Regions from separate parts of the Paenibacillus wynnii genome, predicted to be linked through region 2. Evidence: riboswitches for the same ligand, from Rfam matches in the RefSeq annotation. Region 2 holds a riboswitch; each other region holds the start of a gene.
The links. A riboswitch is a leader RNA that binds a small molecule or an ion and turns the genes downstream of it on or off. The one in region 2 is predicted to bind cyclic di-GMP.
Positions count from the first base shown of each region.

Region 1: linked by a shared signal. The riboswitch ahead of PWYN_RS29270 (LPXTG cell wall anchor domain-containing protein) and the one ahead of PWYN_RS07365 (DUF4234 domain-containing protein) in region 2 are both predicted to bind cyclic di-GMP.
Region 3: linked by a shared signal. The riboswitch ahead of PWYN_RS28665 (anti-repressor SinI family protein) and the one ahead of PWYN_RS07365 (DUF4234 domain-containing protein) in region 2 are both predicted to bind cyclic di-GMP.

Region 1 covers NZ_JQCR01000003.1:202,131-205,411, forward strand. The annotation lists gene PWYN_RS16135 (GH36-type glycosyl hydrolase domain-containing protein) at 1-1,102, shown strand, start outside; cyclic di-GMP riboswitch class II at 1,908-1,992, shown strand; gene PWYN_RS29270 (LPXTG cell wall anchor domain-containing protein) at 2,020-3,281, shown strand, end outside.
Region 2 covers NZ_JQCR01000002.1:1,061,609-1,064,889, reverse strand. The annotation lists gene PWYN_RS07380 (nitroreductase family protein) at 1-36, shown strand, start outside; gene PWYN_RS07375 (hypothetical protein) at 250-963, shown strand; gene PWYN_RS07370 (VOC family protein) at 988-1,437, shown strand; cyclic di-GMP riboswitch class I at 1,537-1,624, shown strand; gene PWYN_RS07365 (DUF4234 domain-containing protein) at 1,783-2,331, shown strand; gene PWYN_RS29590 (hypothetical protein) at 2,418-2,588, opposite strand; gene PWYN_RS07360 (pirin family protein) at 2,740-3,281, shown strand, end outside.
Region 3 covers NZ_JQCR01000002.1:1,637,457-1,640,737, forward strand. The annotation lists gene tnpB (IS200/IS605 family element RNA-guided endonuclease TnpB) at 1-280, opposite strand, end outside; gene PWYN_RS09910 (aldo/keto reductase) at 420-1,397, shown strand; gene PWYN_RS09915 (helix-turn-helix domain-containing protein) at 1,478-1,822, shown strand; gene PWYN_RS28665 (anti-repressor SinI family protein) at 1,950-2,096, opposite strand; cyclic di-GMP riboswitch class I at 2,131-2,215, opposite strand; gene PWYN_RS09920 (2-oxoglutarate dehydrogenase E1 component) at 2,759-3,281, shown strand, end outside.

The DNA of each region.
Region 1 (3,281 bases), on a different contig from region 2:
TTTCCTAGAGGGAACACATCTTTCTTCCTATGGAGACGGCGACTGGGATGACACCCTGCAGCCCGCAAATGCTCAACTGAAGCAGTATATGGTCAGCAGTTGGACCGTAGCGTTAACCTATCAGAGCTTTAATCAATTTTCGGAAATGATGAATGCTGTCGATCCTCTTATAGCGGCTGATTTGCGTAGTCTAGCAGATGGAATCCGCTCGGATTTTAACCGCTACATGCTCCAGACCGAAGTTATACCGGGTTTTCTGTACATGGAGAATCCTGATCAGGTGAAATTAATGGTCCATCCAAGCGATACAGAGACAGGTATCCACTATAGGCTGCTGCCTATGACACGCAGTATGATTAGTGAGCTGTTGACACCTGAACAAGCGGCGGCACATTATGACATCATACGTGATAAACTGTTCTGCCCGGACGGTGTAAGGCTGATGAATCGACCTGCTGAGTATGCAGGGGGTGTAAGCACCCACTTTAAACGAGCGGAACAAGCTGCAAATTTCGGTCGAGAGATCGGACTGCAATATGTGCATGCACATATTCGATATATTGAAGCCATGGCTAAGCTGGGTAAAGGTGAAGAAGTGTGGAGCGGACTCGCGCAGATCAATCCTATTGGCATTCAGGATGTTGTTCCCAATGCTGACCTGAGGCAAAGCAATGCATACTTTAGCAGCTCCGATGGCAAGTTCAACACACGCTACGAAGCACAAGAGAGATTTGATGAGTTGCGAAGCGGAACGGTGCCGGTAAAAGGGGGCTGGAAAATTTATTCGAGCGGTCCGGGGATCTATATGAATCAATTAATTACGAATACTCTGGGCATCCGCCAAGAGGCAGGCGACTTGATCCTCGACCCGGTGTTACCGAAAACCTTAGATGGACTGCGTTTTGACTACGAATTTGCGGGAGCTTCAGTCCAATTTGTCTATCATTTAAATAGTGATGAAGCACGAGTTCGCATTAACGGTCAGGATATGGCCTCGGAGACCACAACGAATCGCTACCGCAAAGGTGGATTACGGATTGGCCGGGAAGAGTTCGAGCGTGTACGTGTAACGACTACAAATATCATAGAAATCTATAAGTAAGATTGTTGGCAAATAGATCCATAGTCTCGAAGTAAATCTATGCATAACTTTAATCATGAACAAAAAAACGGCAGAAATGCCGTATTTTTTGTTATCTTTTATACCTCATACGGGAAAGTCTGGAGTTTTGGTTAATGTGCAGCATCATATGGGTCAGGAGTCTATCCATCCCCATAGCTCGAAAAATGGCGAATTTAAGTGGGATATAGGATTTATTCTCCAATCAATTACTAGATTTAGATGAAACTTAAAAACGTTGTTAAGATTGTGGCTTTGTGAACAAAAAAGTAACATTATGCAATTTTTCATGTAAAACTATTGTGGATTTGTTAGATATCAGTTTTTTAGATTAGGGGAATTGAAGATATAGATTAATTAAATGGTTTATTTGGTAATGATATTAAGAAGAGAAAGAGCTTATGTTTAGAGTTATATCGGTCATATAAAGATTGAAAAAACCTGTGTCATCAAGGGTCGGGAGCGTATCTAACTCTACTAACTGAGGAAAAATTTAAAACTAAAATCATTGAATTGTAAAAAAAATTAATTAAAAATAAAAATATTGACGATATAGATAAAGAGCGATAGATTTACATTAAGAATAGGTAATATCGCTCATATAATTAATTTGGGATATGACTTTTATCATGCAGGCAAACCTTGCTCGAAAGGTGTGATGCAAAAGTTTTATCCCTTTATTGTTATCTCGAAATGTCGAAAAAAGAGTTATTTTGTAGAAAATTCAATTCGGAGATGTTCTTCAGTTTCTAAAGGGGGTATGATGCTCGAAATCTTTGTAATGAAAGAAAATTAGGGAAGCGATGATGTATAATCCTTTACTTGGACACTTGGGTTATACGGAGCTGGTAGTGTAACCGGCCCTCTTAGAAGCAGTGTATCTGAGAGGAGATAATAACATGAGGATTTTGAGTGTCTTACTGGCGTGTTTGTTAGTTATGGGTATTGGGTCGCCCGTTTTTGCAGGGGGTAAGGATAAGGGTGATAGCTGGGATAAATCTTCACTTGTATTTACCACTTCTAATGGAGAATGTTCTATTGTGAAAGCAGATGTTCAAAATCATGGATCGGGTAATATGATTGGAGAAGTGACTTGGGAATTGTATTATGCTACAACCGGAAACCCGAAAGCTGGAGCCATTATTGCGACAGGTACGGTTGGTCCGCTTAATTCGGGTATAACACAAACGTTATCATACAATCCCAATAATATTGTTGGGAATTATATGTTCAAGGCTTATCAAATTACCGGGCACCCAGGAACAGGTGAGCTTTGGAGTGGCATGATAGAGATCGTAAAGTGTGTAACACCAACGCCATCACCATCACCATCACCATCACCATCGCCAACAACAGAAACTGAATCACCATCACCATCGCCATCGCCAACAACAGAAACTGAATCACCATCACCATCACCATCGCCAACAACAGAAACTGAATCGCCATCACCATCACCATCACCAACAACAGAAACTGAATCACCATCACCATCACCATCACCATCGCCAACAACAGAAACTGAATCACCATCACCATCACCATCGCCAACAACAGAAACTGAATCACCATCACCATCACCATCGCCAACAACAGAAACTGAATCACCATCACAATCACCATCGCCAACAACAGAAACTGAATCACCATCACCATCGCCATCGCCATCGCCAACAACAGAAACTGAATCACCATCACAATCACCATCGCCATCGCCGATTATCATCGTAGATGATCAGATTCCTTTAGGTCCTGGAACAGTCGAAGTCATTGTAGATCCGGTTCCACAGGGTCCTGGAACAGTCGAAGTCATTGTAGATCCGGTTCCACAGGGTCCTGGAACAGTCGAAGTCATTGTAGATCCGGTTCCACAGGGTCCTGGAACAGTCGAAGTCATTGAAGACCCGGTTCCACAGGGTCCTGGAACAGTCGAAGTCATTGAAGACCCAATTCCTCTTGGCCCTGGCACCGAAGAAGGTACGGATACTCCTGATCAAGTGAAAGTTGAAGAACAAGTAATAGATGAAGAACAGGTGGTATTGGAAGATCCAACACCTCTGGGCAGCTTACCGCAAACGGGTGAATCTAGTCCAATCAATACCTATATGATGGGATTTGCACTGATTGCAGTAGGATTTCTATTGAGCTTAAAGTGGAAGAC
Region 2 (3,281 bases):
GAGAATGTAACCTACTGGAACGGATTTCAGGATTAAGCAATTAATAAATATACTTAGTTCCAAGATAAATCAAAAGAGGGACTGTCCATAAGCCATAACGGCTAGGGGCAGTCCCTTATTTTGTGTTGTGCTTCCTTATTCTTTATGAATCACTGAGGCTGCCGTCGCTGCCGTCATTGAGGGGCAGCCTTTTCAAATAACTGGCTGTTATTGTAGAATTAGCTAAGGAAATAAAAGGAGATCAGCTAAATGAGAAATGTTATTCTATTGTGGATGTTATTGCTGACACTTATGGTTACAGCTTGCGGAGATAGAACGGAGAGCCTTAGAAATGGTTTACCCAGTACATCCGCTCTTCCTGATACGTCTACAACAGGTTCTAAATTAGAGGAAAAAGATGACGCGATTAGAGCTATTGGTAATCATGTGGATGGGCGTTTACTTGTCATACCTACTACTAAAGTGAAAGCATCCCCTTTAGGAGCGCCTAGCTGCTGGGGTCTGGAGACTGACTTTAGGTGGTCAGGGGATTATGAGTTGGTGTGGGAATCCAAATCAGGAGAGCATTCAACCAAAGTAATGAAATTTCCAATGGATTTCGAAATTGTACAACCCAATGATTCACCGATTGAAATGCAGCAATTCACCTTGGAAGGAACGGATATATTCGCGTTTGTCCCGCGTTATACCGATTGTCATGCTCTAGAGACTTACCTTTATGGCGTAAGTAACAATGAAGCTTTTCCGATATCTTTTGAAATAAACTCAGACGAGATCTGGACCCATATAGGCCAATTGTCGAGCCGTTCTTTACAAGCTATCAATGGGGAACTTATCGTGACGGGTGGTTATGGGGCAGGTCAGGATTTCATAGAGATCTATCATTTTCAATATGATTTGATGAAGAAAACAATGGTCCTAAAAAGTACTGATTATCTTCAACCGAACGATATTCTAAAGTAGTGATAAAGAAGAGAGGGATAGAAATTGATAAAAGGATTGTATGAAGCCCATTTACCCGTGAAGAGTTTAGAACGCTCAATCGAGTTTTATACAAAGTTGGGATTGAAATTTGCTTGGCGTGATGATAATACTGCTTTCTTTTGGATTGAGGAAGGGAGGAGTTGGATAGGTTTGTGGGAAGGGAAGGAATATGAAACACCATACCACCCTTCGCTACGCCATATAGCTTTTCAGGTATCCTTTGAAGATTTAAAGGTTTCTTTAGAATGGTTGCATTCAATTGAAATAGAAGCCGTACCTTTCGGAACCAGAACTTCTATTGAGCCATTTGTTCGACCAAATCAGGGGAATGCATCGGTTTATTTTAATGATCCAGATGGAAACAGCTTAGAATTAATGTGTTATGTTGAAGTTCCGAAGGAACTACAATCTTTAACTAATAAGCTGTCCTTGACAGAGTGGGAGATAGTATGAAAAAGGGAATCCGCAGTAAAGATTCCTCCGATTCCCTTTTTCCTGTATACTGTTTTTAAATTAAGATGTGGCGCTGATATTGTGCCGCTTAAGTCTTACCCAAGTAAATCGTAAAATCACTGAAAGGTGATGACACAAAGCTATGGATCTAAAACCGTTAAGCGGTCATGATTGCCAGGCCGCCTAAGGGATGAGGGGAACTACCGAAAAGGTTCCGGGGCTCTATATGCCTGGAGCCTTTTTTTGTTCTGTTTTTTAGTTGAATGTGTGGTGGCGGGAGGTAATACATTGAGGAGTATTTAGATTATACGCGTTAAGTATTATAGCGAAGGGATGACTACTTACATGGCACAAATAGGAAAGATCAAATCGAACAGTTACTTTGAGTTACAGCAAGACCCGTTTTCTTTTTACCAACCGGTATGGCAATTTGCACTTTTATCTATACTTACGTTTGGAGTCTATGATATCTACTGGTATTACAAAAATTGGACAAGGATAAAAGCTTATAAATTCCTGAATTTCAGCCCTCAATTAAGAACAGTAGGATTATTTATTCCTATTTATAATTTCTTTCTAATTTATAAAACGCATAAAGAATATCGTGATTTAATCAAGGAAAGGGAAGTTGAACGCGATATCTATCCGGGTCCTATCGTTTTGGTGATCACTATCTCGTTCGTACTAATGAGGTTATCTGATCCTTATTGGTTGTTATGTTTCATATCTACCCTTCCGCTTGCAATGGTACAAAGTGTCTTAAATGATTTATGGGATAAGGTTCAGGTCGGTAAACCCAGAAGAACTGGATTGCGGGGACGACAAATACTGTTAATTGTGCTGGGTTCGCTATCCTGGATCTTTATTTTAATAGGAATGTTTATGCCGGATTGATCCGACACTCATGAATCTGAATTTAGAGTCTACACAAAAAGCTGCTTTCCCGTCATAAAGAGACGGTAGAGCAGCTTTATTGCTACTTAAATTTCATTTTTGGGAACATTATTTAAACTTGGGACATAATCGGCAGCTTTCTCGCTTGTCACCGTTTTGGCTTCTTTAGTGAAATTATCTACACTTTGTTGATACTCTTTTCGATCTGCTTTATTATCTGCACGGTCATATTTGGGATCTGCACTATTTTTCGGCATGACATTCACCTCCATCTTTTTATTCTTAGTATGAGAAGGTGAGTTGCATTTTATCCCAACGGTTTCGATCTAAAGGGCGGGCTGCTGTTTTTTTGTTTCCCTCCACTTTCTGCTACAATATTTTTAAGCTTGAATGACAAGGAGGGATACAATGATCCAGGTATACTCAGCGGAATCCGCCCATCACTTTGGTCATGGCTGGCTTAAGGGCAGTCACATCTTTTCGTTCGGGGATTTCTACGATCCTGATAATACGAGGTTTGGTCCCATGAGGGTCTGCAACGACGACACTATTGCTCCCGGTAGAGGGTTTGGTGCTCATCCGCACAGCGATATGGAGATCGTCTCGATTGTATTGTCCGGAAGGTTGCGGCATGAGGATAACTTAGGTAATGTAGCCGAAACCACCTTCGGCGGCATTCAGCGGATGTCGGCAGGTACGGGTGCAATTCATACGGAACATAATCCGTCAGAGGATGAGCCTGTTCGTCTGCTGCAACTATGGTTTATGCCCCGAGTACGCGGAACTGAACCATCGTATATGACTGGACGATTCGATCCCGTGAAGCTCGAAGGCGTGCTGCTTCCTGTTGTGGCTGGTGTAGGCGCAGAAGAGGTCGTGGATATTGCTCAGGATATGACCATTTATCTGGGACGCATGAGCGAAGGGCAGGAACTGGTGTTTAACCAAGA
Region 3 (3,281 bases), 580 kb from region 2:
GTCGAACGGCGGATTGCAAGGCGATACTATCCACCGTTTTAAGCCAATCAAACTGCCCTTTGAGAGCAGGAAGTTGTGTGGCACAGGTGTTGTAGGATAAGCCTTTGCCTGTTGTCGCATAGGTATCGTTCCACAATGCCAAGAAATGATTGAAGACGAAACGGCAACAACCAAACATCTGATGGATGAGTTGCTGTTGTTCCTTTGTCGGATAGATTCGGTACTTATAAGCTTTATGGACCCGTTTTTGTGAACCAAAATCTTGATCCGATGACAGCATGCCACACATCTCCTTTCAAAAGGGTTATAGGGAAATATTAGCACATATGTTCGGTTTCTTAAACCGCCGATTCATCCCCAACCTATAGAGGTAGGGGTGTTCTTGGCTTTTATTGATAAATATACACGGAGGGATTTCATTGCTGAAAACGTTACCTTTGAACAAACGCGGCATTCCGGCCAGCCGTATTGCACTGGGCTGTATGGGTCTTGGCGGAGGCTGGGATCGCGAGCCCATTACGCTGGAGAACATTAAGCAGGGGCATGAGGCCGTGGATGCCGCGCTCTCCATTGGCATCAATATGTTCGACCACGCTGATATATACACCCGTGGGAAAGCAGAGAAGGTATTCGGCCAGATCTTCAAAGAGCGTCCAAGGCTGCGGGAAGAAATAATTCTTCAATCCAAATGCGGAATTAAGTTGATGGAGCCGGGGGATGTTTCCAATGTTTTTGATTTCTCGGGCGAACACATTCTTAACAGTGTAGATGGAATCCTATCCCGGTTAGGGACGGAGTATATTGATATCTTGCTGCTGCATCGCCCCGATCCATTAATGGACCCGGAGGAAATAGGCGCTGCACTGCGTCAGCTAAAGGCCGCTGGCAAAGTCCGTCATTTCGGAGTCTCCAATATGAGCGCCGCCCAGATTAAGCTGCTTCAGGCATCCTGTGACGACCCTTTTATCGTTAACCAACTGGACATGAGCCTCGCGAAAATTGCCTGGCTGGATACTGTTGTGAGTGTAAACCGCGCGCCTTGGAAAGATAACACCTTTCCTGAGGGGACGCTTGAGCACTGCCGTATGGAGAATATTCAAGTTCAGGCATGGGGACCGCTCGCCCAAGGTATATTCAGCGGTCGTCCGCTGGATGATCAGCCGGAGAATGTCGTGAATACCGCCGCTATGGTGAAGTCTCTTGCTGAAGAGAAGAGCACTACACCTGAAGCCATCGTTTTGTCTTGGCTAATGACTCATCCGGCAGCTATTCAGCCAGTCATCGGAACAGTCAATCCTCAACGTATCGCTGCTTGCGGAGATGCAGACCAACTGGAATTGTCCCGAAAAGAGTGGTATGACCTTTATGTCAGCTCAAGAGGCGTCCAACTTCCCTAATTATCCCAATGTATTAGACTTTGTTCATTGATTTGATTTTTGTTATAATAGTATTAAATATCGTTAAGGGGCGTTGTCACATGCCAGAGAATTTGGGTCAACGCATCCATCAGCTACGTCTGGAGAAAGATCTCTCCCTATCCGAACTTGCGGATAGAGCTCATGTTGCCAAATCTTACCTAAGCAATGTCGAAAGAAACATTCAATCCAATCCCTCTATCATGTTCATTGAAAAGATCGCCGATGCGCTTCAGGTTTCTATGCATATTCTACTTTATGGTGAGCTTTCCGAGACTGAAGAGGCCCTTCTGGATTCCGATTGGTTCGGCCTTGTACAGGATGCTATGGCTTCAGGCGTTAGCAAACAGGAGTTTAAGGAGTTTCTGGATTATCAGAAATGGCGTCTTGACCAAAAAGCAGATTAATTTAAAAGCACCAAGAAGAAATATAAACAAAGTATACTGAAAACTTATACTTTGCTTATATTTGCAAAAAGCACAGCGAAGGTCGCTGTGCTTTTTCGTATGTAGCTGCCTCATCGTGTAGACTCTTTTACATGACCTGTAAAGATCTCTCATTGAAGAATTGCCGAACCTCTTCGGCTTTAATCCCTGCTTTTTTAGCCTTTAGGAGCAAATAGACCCATTCTAAATCCAGATCTATCTCACGTAGCCCTCCGTTATCCACCTGGTTGGACATTTCCAAAAAAATCTCCTCCTAAGATTCTAAGTCCCCAGGCAGTCCAGCCATCATAGTATTTCTACCTTAGACCTGAGACTTTGTGTCCCTGCCTTTCAGCAGGTTTACCCTTTACTGTACCCTCTAATATTAAAGGGTCGGTCTGTATTTCGATGATTCAGCTCTGTGCAATAACATTATACAAGGTATTGAAGGAAAAGTGTGTCGATTTGTGTAATTTTTATTGATAAGAATAGAGAGACAAATAGCTGATTTTGGCAATACTTGTACCAATAACAGCGTTTATAAGGAGTGATTAACTATTAATATAGTATGTAGAAAACTAGTGCTCTGGTATGTAATTAATAAATACCCAATTTTTAAATGTTGAAACGGGGGTTTTTAAGAAAAAAGTAGGACGGTAAGATCATTTTCATAGTCCTTTGGTTTGATAGCGATTGTTAGCATTCGTTATATGAATAAGGTATAAACCTATACCGTTTTGCGAACGGATTGGACAAAAGTATGAATTGATTACAACAGACGAAAGTAGCACAATAGTATAAGGTAATAAAATTTAAATTAGGTTATGATTATTATAGAATGAAAACGCAATCATCGCAGCTCTGAAAGCGCCTATACTTGCGCTTAAATTGGAGTTCATCCGTTAGGAGGATTTATTCATGGCAGCCAAAGAGCCCCACAACGAATCCCTTTGGAGTAAATATTACGGACCCAATCTCGGTTATATCCAAGAGAAATATGAGCAATTCGTCAAAGATCCGGCTTCTGTAGAACATAATTACCGGGACCTTTTTACAATTTCTGGACCTCCTCCATTGACTGCAGAAGAACAGCAAGACCCACAGCCAGTAGTTTCCGGAAATACGGAATGGCTTAAGAAGGCCGTAAGAGCATCCAAACTGATTGCCAACATTCGAATTCACGGCCATCTGGGAGCTAATATTGACCCGCTTGAGCGGAAACCAAACACTATGGCTAAATGGCTTAACCCTGAAACCTATGAGTTAACCCGCGACGATCTGGTTGCATTACCTGCTTCTCTGATTTGGGAGAATGCTCCGGCGGATGTACTTACCGGATGGGATGCCTATCACCGGATGCTTCAAATATATACACAAACCATCGCTTATGAATTCGGGCATGTGAACGCTGAACAGGAGCTCCGTTGGCTGAACAGCCAAG